DNA from 2 places in the Paenibacillus diazotrophicus genome. Region 2 is predicted to be linked to the other one. Evidence: riboswitches for the same ligand, from Rfam matches in the RefSeq annotation. Region 2 holds a riboswitch; the other holds the start of a gene.
The links. Region 2 has a riboswitch for preQ1 ahead of queF (preQ(1) synthase). Riboswitches for the same ligand answer to the same signal wherever they lie in the genome.
Positions count from the first base shown of each region.

Region 1 (9,384 bases), 870 kb from region 2:
TATATGAATGCTGGCGCATACGGCGGAGAGGTCAAAGATGTGCTGCATAGTGCACTTGCTATCAGTAAAGCAGGGCGGCTAGTGACTCTTCAAGGGGATGAGCTGGAATGGGGATACCGTAAAAGTGTCTTCGCCAGTGGCGAATTCATTGTATTGGAGGCCCGGTTTGCTTTGCAACCAGGTGATCCTGCGAATATCAAAGCGGTCATGGACGATTTGACCTGCCAACGCGAATCCAAGCAGCCATTGGAGTATCCCTCCTGCGGAAGCGTCTTTAAGCGTCCCCCCGGGAGATTTGCCGGGCAGTTGATTCAGGAGAGCGGGCTTCAGGGAACAAGAATCGGCGGAGCTGAAGTTTCACTTAAGCATGCGGGATTCATTGTTAATACCAATCAAGCAACGGCCAAGGATTATATAGGGTTGATTCACCATGTTCAGTCTACAGTCAAGGATAAGTTCGGAGTAGAGTTAGAGACAGAGGTAGAGATTATCGGAGAAGAATAATTAACATATCACAGGACGCAGTCAATTGGATGCGTCCTGTTTTGTTATTTTATAGTGGGCAGTATTCAGCTTTTGGAGATGGAATATTTGGCTCTGTCCGTCCGAAGTTCAACCCGCTCGTCATTAACTTCATCCAGTTGAAGCCCGCTGACAGCAATCTCGTAATTCAACTGGGGCAGGGGGACAAGCTCGCCGTCCCGGTTAATAGTGTTGCCAGTGCCTCGCAGAATCAGAGCACTATCCAGATATTCATCAATGACATCTTCGGCATCCCGATAATCCACGGTTTCCAGATTGAAGTGGACGGTGTCCAGATCCTTCATCTCTTGCTTGTCAATAACCAGAGTTTCGCCCCCTTGGGCGGTCAGCCAATCCATTAATTTCTGTACACTTTGATCCATCAGTTGATCCCATCCTTATCAAGGAGATTATAGAAGTTAAGTTACCCTTTTCTTCGAAATTGAATCCATGCTTCTGTGAATGCATTAGACAGGTGAAGGTGAAAGATGAATTAAGTGAATTAAAGATTAATGAAGTTAACAAAAACTCATTCAGACCTGCAGCTGATTGTAATTTCCTTTTCGAGTGTAAACTACTATCAGGCACTTCTATTTTATACTTAAACTACATTGGCCAAGGAAGGTGAACCTATTGTGGAGTGCACTGTTATGGGGAGCTATTTCCGGCTCTGCGGTCCTGCTTGGAGCATTGCTGGCTTTATATCTGCCGATTCCGAAAAAGCTGATTGGATTCATTATGGCATTTGGTACTGGGGTACTCATTGGTGCAGCGGCGTATGAGCTTCTGGATGATTCCGCCGCTGAAGGTGGACTGAATCCTACCATTATCGGATTCTTGGCCGGTGCAGTTGTGTTCACACTGTTTGACTGGTATATCTCGCGCAAGGGCGGCGCGGGCCGCAAACGTTCCGGCAGAGACAGCAGCAGTAAGAAGGTGCAGGGCAGCGGAATGGCTATTTTTGCAGGAACTGTGCTAGATGCTATTCCAGAATCAATAATGATTGGTGCCAGTCTAATCTCCGGCCAAGGGGTAAGCATGCTGCTGGTAGCTGCCATCTTCATCAGTAATATTCCTGAAGGGCTGTCCAGTACTTCAGGACTTAAGCAGGACAACTACAGCAAAGGGAAGATCGTCTTGCTGTGGCTCAGCGTCTTATTGATGTCTTCAGTGGCATCGGGTGCGGGATATCTGTTCATGGATCATGCCAGCGGTTCTACGACCGCGCTGATAGCCTCTTTTGCCGGAGGAGGAATTATCTCTATGGTGTCCTCCAGTATGATGCCGGAAGCATATGAGGAAGGCGGGCCGCTGACCGGACTTGTTGCCGCAATGGGCATGCTCTGTTCTCTGATTTTGGATAATCTGTGAGGGTTGTCAACCGACCGCCATACATGGTATAGTTCAATTCGCTAGTATTATCATAAAGAAGAATTCTGGGCCTTGAGCCACAGGAGAGGTTCGCGAACTCCCTCTATAAAAAACTAAGCCGTTTTGGCATAACTTATCCCGTATCAAGGGTTCAGGAAAAGTGTAGGCAGCCGCCTGTGCTTCTTTTGCTGTTATGCTGTGCGCAAAAAAGACAGCGCCTGTCAGTCAGTATGCATATCCGTCAGATTAGACTGGAGGCGTATCTTCTTAGTAGAGCCAAGTTTTCGAAACTCGTTCTTCTTTCCAGTTCCGGATAACACCGGAGGAAAAGAGAGGGGTTTTTTGTCATGTCAGAAGGCAGAGTAAAAGAGGAAATGCAGGAGGTCACCCTGCTGGGCAATCAAGGTACAACTTATAAATTCGGCTATGATCCGGACATTCTGGAGGTATTTGATAACAAACACCCCGGCCGCGATTATTTTGTCAAATTCAATTGTCCGGAGTTTACAAGCCTGTGTCCCGTGACCGGTCAGCCGGATTTCGGCGCCATGTACATCTCATACATTCCGGAGCAAAAAATGGTCGAGTCCAAGTCACTGAAGCTCTATCTGTTCAGCTTCCGTAATCATGGTGATTTTCATGAAGACTGTGTAAATATTATTATGAATGATCTGATCTCCCTGATGGAGCCACGATATATTGAAGTATGGGGCAAATTCACCCCGCGCGGGGGCATTTCCATCGATCCTTACTGCAACTGGGGACGTCCAGGAACCAAATATGAAGCGATGGCCGAGCACCGGCTGATCAATCATGACCTGTATCCGGAGAAAGTGGACAACCGTTAATCCGTAGCTAGTGAGAGGAGACCATAACTGATGAACAAAAAAGCATTAGTCGTATTCAGCGGCGGCCAGGACAGCACAACCTGTCTGGTGTGGGCATTGCAGCAGTTCGAAGAGGTTCAAGTGGTGACCTTCAATTATAATCAGCGCCACGCTGCCGAGATTGAAGTCGCTAAGGAAATAGCCGGGAAATTCAATGTGAAGCAGCATATTCTTGATTTGGGCTTGCTGAATCAGCTTGCACCTAACGCACTGACCCGGGATGATATAGAAATTGCCGCCGGAGAAGGAGAGGAACTGCCAAGTACGTTCGTGGATGGGCGAAATCTTCTGTTCCTTTCTTTTGCAGCAATTCTTGCCAAACAGCTTGGGTATGCCAACATCATTACCGGGGTATGCCAGACTGACTTCAGCGGATATCCGGATTGCCGGGATGTATTCGTGAAATCACTGAACGTGACTCTTAATCTATCCATGGATTACGAGTTCGTCATTCACACACCGCTGATGTGGCTGGACAAAAAAGAAACATGGAAGCTGGCCGACGAGCTCGGTTTCTTTGAATATATCCGCGAACACACGTTGACCTGCTATAACGGAATTATTGGCAGCGGGTGCGGCACCTGTCCGGCTTGTCTGCTGCGACAGCGGGGACTCACGCAGTATGAAGCGGAACGAAACGAGGTTGTTTCCTGATGATGGGCGAGGTATCTGTATGCAAAATATTTACTTTTGACTCGGCTCATCAATTGGTGGGACATAAGGGGAAGTGCAGCAATCTGCACGGGCATACCTATAAGCTGGAGGTTGTGTTGAAAGGCAAGCCGCTTGTAGGAGAAGGCCAATCTGACGAAGGGTTTGTAATTGATTTCAGCGACATCAAGGCAACGGTAAAGGAAAGTCTGGTGGACCATCTGGATCACGCTTTTCTGGCTATGGGAAATGAGCCTGTATTGGAGACACTGGTAAGCACAGGTTCGAAGGTGGCACTACTGTCTTTCCGGACAACAGTCGAGAATATGTCGGCTTACATTGCTTATCAACTCAAGCGGGCTTCACTTCCGCTATACTCCGTCAAGCTGTGGGAGACACCAACTTCCTGGGCAGAAGTGCTGGCAGCGGATATCCCTGATGAAGGGCCGTCCTACCGCCTGTATGGGGGCTGTGATTGTGAGTAAGCTACCGGTAATTGAGATGTTTGGTCCAACGATCCAGGGTGAAGGGGCGGTCATTGGTGTCAAAACCATGTTCGTCCGCACCTATGGCTGCGACTATCGCTGCAACTGGTGTGATTCTGCTTTTACCTGGGACGGTACAGCCAAGGATAAAGTGAAGATGCTCTCGCCTGAGGAGATAATGGACGAGCTGACTTCGCTCGCCGGTAACAATTTTGATTGTGTGACCATCTCCGGGGGCAACCCTGCGCTGATCGGTGAGGGACTGGGTACCCTTATTAATCTGCTTCATGAACGCGGTATTCAGTCAGCCATCGAAACACAAGGAAGCAGATGGCAGGAATGGTTCTACGAGGTGGATGTGCTTACCATCAGCCCCAAACCGCCAAGCTCAGGAATGAAGACCGATTGGGACATGCTTGACAGTATTATGGACAAGATGAAGATACAAGGCAAGTCTGCCCATAGTCTGAAGGTTGTTGTATTTAATGATGAAGATTACCAATATGCGAAAAGCATCCACGGCCGCTATCCGGAGGTGCCACTCTACCTGCAGCCTGGTAATGAGGATGTTACGGAAGAGGGAGACATCTCGGCCCGTCTGCTGGGACGGCTGGAATGGCTGTTCAATCTGGTTATTGCCGATCCGGAGATGAATAGAGCGCGGGTGCTGCCGCAGTTGCATGCCCTGATTTGGCATAATAAACGGGGCAAATAATCCGGTTACGTATGAACCGGAATACTTAGCCGGACCTCTGCACAGTGGAGGTCCGGTATTTGTCTTGTTCGCAGCTTATAACTGCTGTCACATAAATGAAGCCTATACTTCAGCTCATCTGGTATAATCTTTTGGTAGATCAAGGTACTCCGTTAAATTTATTCGATAAGGAGAGATTATTCCAATGGCAAACGATTCGACAGCGTTAATGATTATCGACGTTCAAGAGGCTATGTTTTCTTATCCGGACATGAAGCTGCATGAGGAGGAGGGCGTGACAGCCAGAATCGTCTCCCTGCTGCATAAAGCCCGTTCGGCTGGCGTTCCAGTTGTGTTTATTCAGCATACGGAAGATCAAGAATACACCAAAGGCACCCCCACATGGGAGATCAGCCGTCATGTCACCCCCCGGGAAGGAGAAATCATTGTCGAGAAGCCTACCTGGGATGCTTTTCACCGGACAAATCTGAATGACAAGCTTCAAGAACTAGGTATCACTCATCTGGTGATCTGCGGCATGCAAAGTGAGTTCTGTGTGGACACGACCTGCAGACGAGCTTACAGCCTAGGTTACAACAGTGTGTTGGTTGAGGATGCGCATAGTACTTTTGACAATGAAAGTTTACGCGGTAGCGAGATCGTGAACTATCATAATTCGCTTCTAGGCGGAAGGTTTGTAAGGCTGCGGAAGGAGCAAGAGGTGGAATTCTAATAGACACAACTGCTGCTTCATGGATAAACCGCAAGGTTCTGGGGGTATAACATAGTATGGCTTGAAGTAGTAACGGCCTGCTGGTTCATATCTCTACTACCGAAGGAGTGGTTGCATAATGAAAGCAGTAACTTACCAAGGCAAGAGAAAAGTTGAAGTCAAAGAAGTCGCTGACGCAAAGCTTGAGAAAAAAGATGATATTATTGTTCGTATAACTTCCACAGCCGTTTGCGGTTCGGATCTTCATATCTATAATGGAGAAATCCCCGGAATGCATGATGACTATATTATTGGGCATGAACCGATGGGAATTGTCGAGGACGTGGGTCCTGATGTGACCAAGGTGAAAAAGGGCGACCGTGTCATTGTACCTTTCAACGTAGCCTGTGGCCAGTGCTTTTTCTGTCAGCATGAAATGGAGAGTCAATGTGATCATGCCAATGATGCCAAAGATACAGGCGGTTTTCTGGGGTATTCTGATTCCTATGGTGGATTTGCCGGTGGTCAGGCGGAGCTCCTGCGTGTGCCTTATGGCAATTTTGGCCCATTTGTCGTGCCGGAGGATGCTGAGATGGAGGATGAAAAACTCATGTTTCTCTCGGACATTGTGCCGACAGCCTGGTGGGGTGTTGAGAACGCAGGAGTCAAGCCCGGAGATACGGTCATTGTTCTGGGTTGCGGGCCGGTTGGGCTGTTGACGCAAAAATTCGCCTGGATGAAAGGGGCTTCCCGGGTAATTGCCGTAGATCATGTGCCGTATCGTCTCCAACATGCAAAGCAGACTAATAATGTAGAGATTTTTAATTTTGAGAAAGTGAAGGATATCGAAGCCCATTTAAAGGAAATTACGCGCGGTGGAGCGGATATAGTCATTGATTGTGTCGGTCTGGATGCCAAAAAAACGGTAGTGGAAAAAGTGGAGACCACGTTAATGCTTCAAGGGGGTTCGCTCGGAGCGTTCAGGATTGCAGCAGATGTGGTACGCAAATTCGGAACGATCCAGTTGATCGGCGTGTATGGGCTTAACTATAATATGTTCCCGCTGGGACATCTGTTTGAACGCAATATCACGCTTAAGATGGGACAGGCACCGGTGATTCACTACATGCCGGCTTTATATAAAATGATAAAAGAAAATGTGTTTGATCCTACGGATATTATTACTCACCGGCTGCCGATCAGCCAAGCTGAACATGCGTATAAGATCTTCAATGACAAAGAAGAGGATTGTATCAAGGTTGTGCTTAAACCGTAGTATGAAACGTAAGCATTCAACTAATAAGCTTCATTCATACAAGCATGGACTTCTTCCCGGTAGGTGGAGTTCATGCTTTTCATTTGATTATTTATTGTGAAAAAGGCTGCATTTTTTTTCATTCTGCGATAAATTAACATAGTGAGTTTTATCTAACCTGAAAGGAAGCTATTTGTGAATTCAAAAAAGCCGCCCGTTCCTGTCCCTTTTCTGATGCTGATTGGAATTGTGGCCGTCTCATTTTCTTCTATCTTCATCAAATGGTCGGATGCCCCAGCGTCCATTCAAGGCATGTACCGGCTGCTCTTTACCTCGCTTTTGATGCTGCCTTTTGCCCGGCCATACAGCGGAGCAGCTTTTGCCTTGCGCCGTAAGGACTGGCTACTGCTGGGAGCGTCAGGCTTAATGCTTGCACTGCATTTTTTACTCTGGATGGGTTCGCTAAAGTATACTTCTGTGGCCAGTTCAACTATGATTATGGCGCTGGAACCAGTATTTATAATGCTGGGAGCTTACATACTGTATAAGGAAAGAAGCACTTCAGCCGCTATAATGGGTCTGGCCCTCGCCATATTTGGTGTGGTCTTTATCGGCTGGGGGGATATTGGTCTCTCAGCAGACAATCTCAAAGGAGATCTCCTGTCCATCGGAGGAACTGTTGCGGTTGCCGGTCATTTACTGATTGGACAGAAGCTTGTAGCCCGTATGCCGTCTTATCTTTACAGCCTGATCGTATTTATTTCGGCGGCAGCAGTATTTGGCTTATATAATCTGCTCTCTGGCATTTCATTTATTAATTATCCTCCGCGGGAGTGGGGCATATTTGTTCTGCTGGCTGTAGTTCCAACCGTCTTCGGGCATATCCTTTTCAATTGGCTACTGCAGTATACTTCAGCAACTACAGTGTCTATGAACATTCTGGGTGAACCCGTGGGAGCAAGCATATTGGCCTTCCTGCTTCTGGGGGAACAGCTGACAATGCTCCAATGGGCAGGAGGAGTACTGGTTATGGGTGGACTCGCTGTATATTTATATTCAGGGCGCAAAAAAGCGGCGAAGATCAAGGAATCCCTTCCTAGCGCATCCTAAGGGATTATCATAAGAGAGTATTAAAAGAGATAAAGGGGTTACTATTACATGAATGAACATGAACAATTCGCAAACATTAATAATCCGGATAGTCTGAGCACAAGCCCTTCCAGTGAAGAACTGTGGAACGAGGATACCTATTCAGCCTGGACCGCCCGCTTTGGCAATCCTGCAGATGCAGCGGCGAAGCTCAAAAAAGATCCTGCTGCCAGACTCTACCCCTTGCTAGGCTACCTCGGTGAAGTTCGGGGCAAGAAAGTGTTAAATCTTATGGGTTCTAACGGCATGAAAGCCGTAGCACTCGGGCTCCTGGGAGCAAAGGTGAGCGTGGCGGATTTCTCGGAAGCCAATGCCCGCTATGCTGCCGAACTGGCCGAAGCTGCGGGAATTCAGCTTTCTTACATTGTATCGGATGTGCTGAAGCTGCCGGAAGAACTATTGGATAGTTCATATGACATCGTCTTTGCTGAAATGGGGATTGTCCATTACTTTACGGATTTGGCTCCGTTTATGGCTACGGTATACCGGCTGCTGACACCCGGTGGCCGGTTCGTGCTCCGTGATTTTCATCCCATTACGACGAAGCTGATCTCCTCGAAGGGCTCAACCGCCAAGGTTCGTAAGCATAAGGTGAGCGGGGATTATTTTGACACCACATTGGAAGAAAAGAAAGTCTCCTACTCCAAGTATCTGCCTTCATCCGGAGTGCCGCTAGGAGAAGAGAAACATAGTGTCGTATACTGGCGGCGCTGGACACTGGGTGAAATAGTGACAGCAGCAGCCAGAAGCGGACTGATAATCCGGGAATTAGCTGAAGAGCCTAATTTATCTTCTGAAGTCTTTGATGCAGGAATTCCCAAGACCTTCGCCCTGGTGGCGGAAAAAATGTAGTATCTCCATCAAACGAACCGGTATAGCCCTTGACGCTGTAAGCAGTGTCGTCAAAGGGCTGTACTTTTTTTGAATTATTCTTCTCCTTTAACACCTGCTGCCAAATCTGCAAATGCAAGCTGCAAGGGGGTTAGAGTATAATCTCTTCGCCATGCCAGCGCAAATTCCCCATGTTCGGGCTGTATACCTGGCAGAGGTATGCAGCGTAAGCTCCCGGCAGCGAGTTCAGCCGCAATCATATTCTTGGAACAAAGCCCGACGCCGCCCCCGCTACGAATGATTCCCTTCATTGCTTCAGGTGAATTCAGTACTACATGTCCCCATACCTTTACTGTGTTCAGCTCTGCCCATTGGTCTGTAATGCCTTGTAGGAAAGAACCTGCCTCATATTGAATCCATGGCTCCAGAACAACCTGTTCAGGTGATATATTCTTGATGTCTGTAAAAGGATGACCTGGCGCAAAAACCAAAACAGCTTCATTACGGGCAACTGTTCGAGTTGTAAAGGAATTGTCCTGCCCGCCATAATTATGCAGAACAGCTAACTGGATTTCTCTACCCCGCAGACGCTCGCGGAGAACAGCATCCGGTTGCACGGATAACGAAATATCCATTCCAGAATGCTGGCGGATGAATTGCGAAACCAAATTTGGCAGAAGATAAGTACCAGGAACATAACTTGCTTCAAGTTCCAGATGACCGGAAGAGAGTGAGGAGTATTGTTTGATACTTCGTTCAGCTTCAGCCGTGAGTGCTACAATCCGGGAGGCATACTGATACAGCGTCCGTCCGGCATCGGTAAGGAG
Region 1 is NZ_JBGJZN010000001.1:1,460,272-1,469,655, forward strand. It holds gene murB (UDP-N-acetylmuramate dehydrogenase) at 1-504, shown strand, start outside; gene ymzB (protein YmzB) at 570-905, opposite strand; gene ACAN54_RS06645 (ZIP family metal transporter) at 1,156-1,893, shown strand; PreQ1 riboswitch class I at 1,973-2,016, shown strand; gene queF (preQ(1) synthase) at 2,241-2,741, shown strand; gene queC (7-cyano-7-deazaguanine synthase QueC) at 2,772-3,434, shown strand; gene ACAN54_RS06660 (6-pyruvoyl trahydropterin synthase family protein) at 3,437-3,916, shown strand; gene queE (7-carboxy-7-deazaguanine synthase QueE) at 3,909-4,631, shown strand; gene ACAN54_RS06670 (cysteine hydrolase family protein) at 4,816-5,343, shown strand; gene ACAN54_RS06675 (zinc-dependent alcohol dehydrogenase) at 5,462-6,598, shown strand; gene ACAN54_RS06680 (DMT family transporter) at 6,773-7,687, shown strand; gene ACAN54_RS06685 (class I SAM-dependent methyltransferase) at 7,736-8,578, shown strand; gene ACAN54_RS06690 (LysR family transcriptional regulator) at 8,653-9,384, opposite strand, start outside.
Region 1: another riboswitch for preQ1. It lies ahead of queF (preQ(1) synthase); the one in region 2 lies ahead of queF (preQ(1) synthase).

Region 2 (9,384 bases):
AGTTGGCAACAGGCTCCCGTCATTGACAAGGGAGCCTGTTCGTTGTTAAAGTTGTGGTTGCCCTAGTTAACGATTATACAGTGAATCAAGGAATATTATTTTTATGGAGTCGAAGGAGCACTGAACATGAATATCAGCAAAATATATGAGGATCTGCAGCAGCTGGTTCCGACTGGAGTGGTCAAGCGCGGGGAGGCGCTGCAAGGTTATGTATTTACGCGTATCGGCGGGCAGGCCGACATTCTTACGATACCTGCGACATATGAGGAACTTCAGTCCATTGTTACATATGCCCGTGTAAACGACATTCCATTGACCGTTCTGGGGAACGGCTCGAATGTCATTATCCGTGACGGAGGGATTCGCGGGATTGTCCTGCAGACTGCAGACTTAACCGATATGGGAATAAGGGATAATTTGCTTTACGCCCAGTGTGGTGCAAAGATTATCGATGTTTCCCGATTTGCTTTGGAGAAAAGTCTTGCAGGACTTGAGTTCGCCTGCGGAATTCCGGGAACTGTAGGTGGAGCGCTGTATATGAATGCTGGCGCATACGGCGGAGAGGTCAAAGATGTGCTGCATAGTGCACTTGCTATCAGTAAAGCAGGGCGGCTAGTGACTCTTCAAGGGGATGAGCTGGAATGGGGATACCGTAAAAGTGTCTTCGCCAGTGGCGAATTCATTGTATTGGAGGCCCGGTTTGCTTTGCAACCAGGTGATCCTGCGAATATCAAAGCGGTCATGGACGATTTGACCTGCCAACGCGAATCCAAGCAGCCATTGGAGTATCCCTCCTGCGGAAGCGTCTTTAAGCGTCCCCCCGGGAGATTTGCCGGGCAGTTGATTCAGGAGAGCGGGCTTCAGGGAACAAGAATCGGCGGAGCTGAAGTTTCACTTAAGCATGCGGGATTCATTGTTAATACCAATCAAGCAACGGCCAAGGATTATATAGGGTTGATTCACCATGTTCAGTCTACAGTCAAGGATAAGTTCGGAGTAGAGTTAGAGACAGAGGTAGAGATTATCGGAGAAGAATAATTAACATATCACAGGACGCAGTCAATTGGATGCGTCCTGTTTTGTTATTTTATAGTGGGCAGTATTCAGCTTTTGGAGATGGAATATTTGGCTCTGTCCGTCCGAAGTTCAACCCGCTCGTCATTAACTTCATCCAGTTGAAGCCCGCTGACAGCAATCTCGTAATTCAACTGGGGCAGGGGGACAAGCTCGCCGTCCCGGTTAATAGTGTTGCCAGTGCCTCGCAGAATCAGAGCACTATCCAGATATTCATCAATGACATCTTCGGCATCCCGATAATCCACGGTTTCCAGATTGAAGTGGACGGTGTCCAGATCCTTCATCTCTTGCTTGTCAATAACCAGAGTTTCGCCCCCTTGGGCGGTCAGCCAATCCATTAATTTCTGTACACTTTGATCCATCAGTTGATCCCATCCTTATCAAGGAGATTATAGAAGTTAAGTTACCCTTTTCTTCGAAATTGAATCCATGCTTCTGTGAATGCATTAGACAGGTGAAGGTGAAAGATGAATTAAGTGAATTAAAGATTAATGAAGTTAACAAAAACTCATTCAGACCTGCAGCTGATTGTAATTTCCTTTTCGAGTGTAAACTACTATCAGGCACTTCTATTTTATACTTAAACTACATTGGCCAAGGAAGGTGAACCTATTGTGGAGTGCACTGTTATGGGGAGCTATTTCCGGCTCTGCGGTCCTGCTTGGAGCATTGCTGGCTTTATATCTGCCGATTCCGAAAAAGCTGATTGGATTCATTATGGCATTTGGTACTGGGGTACTCATTGGTGCAGCGGCGTATGAGCTTCTGGATGATTCCGCCGCTGAAGGTGGACTGAATCCTACCATTATCGGATTCTTGGCCGGTGCAGTTGTGTTCACACTGTTTGACTGGTATATCTCGCGCAAGGGCGGCGCGGGCCGCAAACGTTCCGGCAGAGACAGCAGCAGTAAGAAGGTGCAGGGCAGCGGAATGGCTATTTTTGCAGGAACTGTGCTAGATGCTATTCCAGAATCAATAATGATTGGTGCCAGTCTAATCTCCGGCCAAGGGGTAAGCATGCTGCTGGTAGCTGCCATCTTCATCAGTAATATTCCTGAAGGGCTGTCCAGTACTTCAGGACTTAAGCAGGACAACTACAGCAAAGGGAAGATCGTCTTGCTGTGGCTCAGCGTCTTATTGATGTCTTCAGTGGCATCGGGTGCGGGATATCTGTTCATGGATCATGCCAGCGGTTCTACGACCGCGCTGATAGCCTCTTTTGCCGGAGGAGGAATTATCTCTATGGTGTCCTCCAGTATGATGCCGGAAGCATATGAGGAAGGCGGGCCGCTGACCGGACTTGTTGCCGCAATGGGCATGCTCTGTTCTCTGATTTTGGATAATCTGTGAGGGTTGTCAACCGACCGCCATACATGGTATAGTTCAATTCGCTAGTATTATCATAAAGAAGAATTCTGGGCCTTGAGCCACAGGAGAGGTTCGCGAACTCCCTCTATAAAAAACTAAGCCGTTTTGGCATAACTTATCCCGTATCAAGGGTTCAGGAAAAGTGTAGGCAGCCGCCTGTGCTTCTTTTGCTGTTATGCTGTGCGCAAAAAAGACAGCGCCTGTCAGTCAGTATGCATATCCGTCAGATTAGACTGGAGGCGTATCTTCTTAGTAGAGCCAAGTTTTCGAAACTCGTTCTTCTTTCCAGTTCCGGATAACACCGGAGGAAAAGAGAGGGGTTTTTTGTCATGTCAGAAGGCAGAGTAAAAGAGGAAATGCAGGAGGTCACCCTGCTGGGCAATCAAGGTACAACTTATAAATTCGGCTATGATCCGGACATTCTGGAGGTATTTGATAACAAACACCCCGGCCGCGATTATTTTGTCAAATTCAATTGTCCGGAGTTTACAAGCCTGTGTCCCGTGACCGGTCAGCCGGATTTCGGCGCCATGTACATCTCATACATTCCGGAGCAAAAAATGGTCGAGTCCAAGTCACTGAAGCTCTATCTGTTCAGCTTCCGTAATCATGGTGATTTTCATGAAGACTGTGTAAATATTATTATGAATGATCTGATCTCCCTGATGGAGCCACGATATATTGAAGTATGGGGCAAATTCACCCCGCGCGGGGGCATTTCCATCGATCCTTACTGCAACTGGGGACGTCCAGGAACCAAATATGAAGCGATGGCCGAGCACCGGCTGATCAATCATGACCTGTATCCGGAGAAAGTGGACAACCGTTAATCCGTAGCTAGTGAGAGGAGACCATAACTGATGAACAAAAAAGCATTAGTCGTATTCAGCGGCGGCCAGGACAGCACAACCTGTCTGGTGTGGGCATTGCAGCAGTTCGAAGAGGTTCAAGTGGTGACCTTCAATTATAATCAGCGCCACGCTGCCGAGATTGAAGTCGCTAAGGAAATAGCCGGGAAATTCAATGTGAAGCAGCATATTCTTGATTTGGGCTTGCTGAATCAGCTTGCACCTAACGCACTGACCCGGGATGATATAGAAATTGCCGCCGGAGAAGGAGAGGAACTGCCAAGTACGTTCGTGGATGGGCGAAATCTTCTGTTCCTTTCTTTTGCAGCAATTCTTGCCAAACAGCTTGGGTATGCCAACATCATTACCGGGGTATGCCAGACTGACTTCAGCGGATATCCGGATTGCCGGGATGTATTCGTGAAATCACTGAACGTGACTCTTAATCTATCCATGGATTACGAGTTCGTCATTCACACACCGCTGATGTGGCTGGACAAAAAAGAAACATGGAAGCTGGCCGACGAGCTCGGTTTCTTTGAATATATCCGCGAACACACGTTGACCTGCTATAACGGAATTATTGGCAGCGGGTGCGGCACCTGTCCGGCTTGTCTGCTGCGACAGCGGGGACTCACGCAGTATGAAGCGGAACGAAACGAGGTTGTTTCCTGATGATGGGCGAGGTATCTGTATGCAAAATATTTACTTTTGACTCGGCTCATCAATTGGTGGGACATAAGGGGAAGTGCAGCAATCTGCACGGGCATACCTATAAGCTGGAGGTTGTGTTGAAAGGCAAGCCGCTTGTAGGAGAAGGCCAATCTGACGAAGGGTTTGTAATTGATTTCAGCGACATCAAGGCAACGGTAAAGGAAAGTCTGGTGGACCATCTGGATCACGCTTTTCTGGCTATGGGAAATGAGCCTGTATTGGAGACACTGGTAAGCACAGGTTCGAAGGTGGCACTACTGTCTTTCCGGACAACAGTCGAGAATATGTCGGCTTACATTGCTTATCAACTCAAGCGGGCTTCACTTCCGCTATACTCCGTCAAGCTGTGGGAGACACCAACTTCCTGGGCAGAAGTGCTGGCAGCGGATATCCCTGATGAAGGGCCGTCCTACCGCCTGTATGGGGGCTGTGATTGTGAGTAAGCTACCGGTAATTGAGATGTTTGGTCCAACGATCCAGGGTGAAGGGGCGGTCATTGGTGTCAAAACCATGTTCGTCCGCACCTATGGCTGCGACTATCGCTGCAACTGGTGTGATTCTGCTTTTACCTGGGACGGTACAGCCAAGGATAAAGTGAAGATGCTCTCGCCTGAGGAGATAATGGACGAGCTGACTTCGCTCGCCGGTAACAATTTTGATTGTGTGACCATCTCCGGGGGCAACCCTGCGCTGATCGGTGAGGGACTGGGTACCCTTATTAATCTGCTTCATGAACGCGGTATTCAGTCAGCCATCGAAACACAAGGAAGCAGATGGCAGGAATGGTTCTACGAGGTGGATGTGCTTACCATCAGCCCCAAACCGCCAAGCTCAGGAATGAAGACCGATTGGGACATGCTTGACAGTATTATGGACAAGATGAAGATACAAGGCAAGTCTGCCCATAGTCTGAAGGTTGTTGTATTTAATGATGAAGATTACCAATATGCGAAAAGCATCCACGGCCGCTATCCGGAGGTGCCACTCTACCTGCAGCCTGGTAATGAGGATGTTACGGAAGAGGGAGACATCTCGGCCCGTCTGCTGGGACGGCTGGAATGGCTGTTCAATCTGGTTATTGCCGATCCGGAGATGAATAGAGCGCGGGTGCTGCCGCAGTTGCATGCCCTGATTTGGCATAATAAACGGGGCAAATAATCCGGTTACGTATGAACCGGAATACTTAGCCGGACCTCTGCACAGTGGAGGTCCGGTATTTGTCTTGTTCGCAGCTTATAACTGCTGTCACATAAATGAAGCCTATACTTCAGCTCATCTGGTATAATCTTTTGGTAGATCAAGGTACTCCGTTAAATTTATTCGATAAGGAGAGATTATTCCAATGGCAAACGATTCGACAGCGTTAATGATTATCGACGTTCAAGAGGCTATGTTTTCTTATCCGGACATGAAGCTGCATGAGGAGGAGGGCGTGACAGCCAGAATCGTCTCCCTGCTGCATAAAGCCCGTTCGGCTGGCGTTCCAGTTGTGTTTATTCAGCATACGGAAGATCAAGAATACACCAAAGGCACCCCCACATGGGAGATCAGCCGTCATGTCACCCCCCGGGAAGGAGAAATCATTGTCGAGAAGCCTACCTGGGATGCTTTTCACCGGACAAATCTGAATGACAAGCTTCAAGAACTAGGTATCACTCATCTGGTGATCTGCGGCATGCAAAGTGAGTTCTGTGTGGACACGACCTGCAGACGAGCTTACAGCCTAGGTTACAACAGTGTGTTGGTTGAGGATGCGCATAGTACTTTTGACAATGAAAGTTTACGCGGTAGCGAGATCGTGAACTATCATAATTCGCTTCTAGGCGGAAGGTTTGTAAGGCTGCGGAAGGAGCAAGAGGTGGAATTCTAATAGACACAACTGCTGCTTCATGGATAAACCGCAAGGTTCTGGGGGTATAACATAGTATGGCTTGAAGTAGTAACGGCCTGCTGGTTCATATCTCTACTACCGAAGGAGTGGTTGCATAATGAAAGCAGTAACTTACCAAGGCAAGAGAAAAGTTGAAGTCAAAGAAGTCGCTGACGCAAAGCTTGAGAAAAAAGATGATATTATTGTTCGTATAACTTCCACAGCCGTTTGCGGTTCGGATCTTCATATCTATAATGGAGAAATCCCCGGAATGCATGATGACTATATTATTGGGCATGAACCGATGGGAATTGTCGAGGACGTGGGTCCTGATGTGACCAAGGTGAAAAAGGGCGACCGTGTCATTGTACCTTTCAACGTAGCCTGTGGCCAGTGCTTTTTCTGTCAGCATGAAATGGAGAGTCAATGTGATCATGCCAATGATGCCAAAGATACAGGCGGTTTTCTGGGGTATTCTGATTCCTATGGTGGATTTGCCGGTGGTCAGGCGGAGCTCCTGCGTGTGCCTTATGGCAATTTTGGCCCATTTGTCGTGCCGGAGGATGCTGAGATGGAGGATGAAAAACTCATGTTTCTCTCGGACATTGTGCCGACAGCCTGGTGGGGTGTTGAGAACGCAGGAGTCAAGCCCGGAGATACGGTCATTGTTCTGGGTTGCGGGCCGGTTGGGCTGTTGACGCAAAAATTCGCCTGGATGAAAGGGGCTTCCCGGGTAATTGCCGTAGATCATGTGCCGTATCGTCTCCAACATGCAAAGCAGACTAATAATGTAGAGATTTTTAATTTTGAGAAAGTGAAGGATATCGAAGCCCATTTAAAGGAAATTACGCGCGGTGGAGCGGATATAGTCATTGATTGTGTCGGTCTGGATGCCAAAAAAACGGTAGTGGAAAAAGTGGAGACCACGTTAATGCTTCAAGGGGGTTCGCTCGGAGCGTTCAGGATTGCAGCAGATGTGGTACGCAAATTCGGAACGATCCAGTTGATCGGCGTGTATGGGCTTAACTATAATATGTTCCCGCTGGGACATCTGTTTGAACGCAATATCACGCTTAAGATGGGACAGGCACCGGTGATTCACTACATGCCGGCTTTATATAAAATGATAAAAGAAAATGTGTTTGATCCTACGGATATTATTACTCACCGGCTGCCGATCAGCCAAGCTGAACATGCGTATAAGATCTTCAATGACAAAGAAGAGGATTGTATCAAGGTTGTGCTTAAACCGTAGTATGAAACGTAAGCATTCAACTAATAAGCTTCATTCATACAAGCATGGACTTCTTCCCGGTAGGTGGAGTTCATGCTTTTCATTTGATTATTTATTGTGAAAAAGGCTGCATTTTTTTTCATTCTGCGATAAATTAACATAGTGAGTTTTATCTAACCTGAAAGGAAGCTATTTGTGAATTCAAAAAAGCCGCCCGTTCCTGTCCCTTTTCTGATGCTGATTGGAATTGTGGCCGTCTCATTTTCTTCTATCTTCATCAAATGGTCGGATGCCCCAGCGTCCATTCAAGGCATGTACCGGCTGCTCTTTACCTCGCTTTTGATGCTGCCTTTTGCCCGGCCATACAGCGGAGCAGCTTTTGCCTTGCGCCGTAAGGACTGGCTACTGCTGGGAGCGTCAGGCTTAATGCTTGCACTGCATTTTTTACTCTGGATGGGTTCGCTAAAGTATACTTCTGTGGCCAGTTCAACTATGATTATGGCGCTGGAACCAGTATTTATAATGCTGGGAGCTTACATACTGTATAAGGAAAGAAGCACTTCAGCCGCTATAATGGGTCTGGCCCTCGCCATATTTGGTGTGGTCTTTATCGGCTGGGGGGATATTGGTCTCTCAGCAGACAATCTCAAAGGAGATCTCCTGTCCATCGGAGGAACTGTTGCGGTTGCCGGTCATTTACTGATTGGACAGAAGCTTGTAGCCCGTATGCCGTCTTATCTTTACAGCCTGATCGTATTTATTTCGGCGGCAGCAGTATTTGGCTTATATAATCTGCTCTCTGGCATTTCATTTATTAATTATCCTCCGCGGGAGTGGGGCATATTTGTTCTGCTGGCTGTAGTTCCAACCGTCTTCGGGCATATCCTTTTCAATTGGCTACTGCAGTATACTTCAGCAACTACAGTGTCTATGAACATTCTGGGTGAACCCGTGGGAGCAAGCATATTGGCCTTCCTGCTTCTGGGGGAACAGCTGACAATGCTCCAATGGGCAGGAGGAGTACTGGTTATGGGTGGACTCGCTGTATATTTATATTCAGGGCGCAAAAAAGCGGCGAAGATCAAGGAATCCCTTCCTAGCGCATCCTAAGGGATTATCATAAGAGAGTATTAAAAGAGATAAAGGGGTTACTATTACATGAATGAACATGAACAATTCGCAAACATTAATAATCCGGATAGTCTGAGCACAAGCCCTTCCAGTGAAGAACTGTGGAACGAGGATACCTATTCAGCCTGGACCGCCCGCTTTGGCAATCCTGCAGATGCAGCGGCGAAGCTCAAAAAAGATCCTGCTGCCAGACTCTACCCCTTGCTAGGCTACCTCGGTGAAGTTCGGGGCAAGAAAGTGTTAAATCTTATGGGTTCTAACGGCATGAAAGCCGTAGCACTCGGGCTCCTGGGAGCAAAGGTGAGCGTGGCGGATTTCTCGGAAGCCAATGCCCGCTATGCTGCCGAACTGGCCGAAGCTGCGGGAATTCAGCTTTCTTACATTGTATCGGATGTGCTGAAGCTGCCGGAAGAACTATTGGATAGTTCATATGACATCGTCTTTGCTGAAATGGGGATTGTCCATTACTTTACGGATTTGGCTCCGTTTATGGCTACGGTATACCGGCTGCTGACACCCGGTGGCCGGTTCGTGCTCCGTGATTTTCATCCCATTACGACGAAGCTGATCTCCTCGAAGGGCTCAACCGCCAAGGTTCGTAAGCATAAGGTGAGCGGGGATTATTTTGACACCACATTGGAAGAAAAGAAAGTCTCCTACTCCAAGTATCTGCCTTCATCCGGAGTGCCGCTAGGAGAAGAGAAACATAGTGTCGTATACTGGCGGCGCTGGACACTGGGTGAAATAGTGACAGCAGCAGCCAGAAGCGGACTGATAATCCGGGAATTAGCTGAAGAGCCTAATTTATCTTCTGAAGTCTTTGATGCAGGAATTCCCAAGACCTTCGCCCTGGTGGCGGAAAAAATGTAGTATCTCCATCAAACGAACCGGTATAGCCCTTGACGCTGTAAGCAGTGTCGTCAAAGGGCTGTACTTTTTTTGAATTATTCTTCTCCTTTAACACCTGCTGCCAAATCTGCAAATGCAAGCTGCAAGGGGGTTAGAGTATAATCTCTTCGCCATGCCAGCGCAAATTCCCCATGTTCGGGCTGTATACCTGGCAGAGGTATGCAGCGTAAGCTCCCGGCAGCGAGTTCAGCCGCAATCATATTCTTGGAACAAAGCCCGACGCCGCCCCCGCT
Region 2 is NZ_JBGJZN010000001.1:587,259-596,642, forward strand. It holds gene murB (UDP-N-acetylmuramate dehydrogenase) at 127-1,038, shown strand; gene ymzB (protein YmzB) at 1,104-1,439, opposite strand; gene ACAN54_RS02615 (ZIP family metal transporter) at 1,690-2,427, shown strand; PreQ1 riboswitch class I at 2,507-2,550, shown strand; gene queF (preQ(1) synthase) at 2,775-3,275, shown strand; gene queC (7-cyano-7-deazaguanine synthase QueC) at 3,306-3,968, shown strand; gene ACAN54_RS02630 (6-pyruvoyl trahydropterin synthase family protein) at 3,971-4,450, shown strand; gene queE (7-carboxy-7-deazaguanine synthase QueE) at 4,443-5,165, shown strand; gene ACAN54_RS02640 (cysteine hydrolase family protein) at 5,350-5,877, shown strand; gene ACAN54_RS02645 (zinc-dependent alcohol dehydrogenase) at 5,996-7,132, shown strand; gene ACAN54_RS02650 (DMT family transporter) at 7,307-8,221, shown strand; gene ACAN54_RS02655 (class I SAM-dependent methyltransferase) at 8,270-9,112, shown strand; gene ACAN54_RS02660 (LysR family transcriptional regulator) at 9,187-9,384, opposite strand, start outside.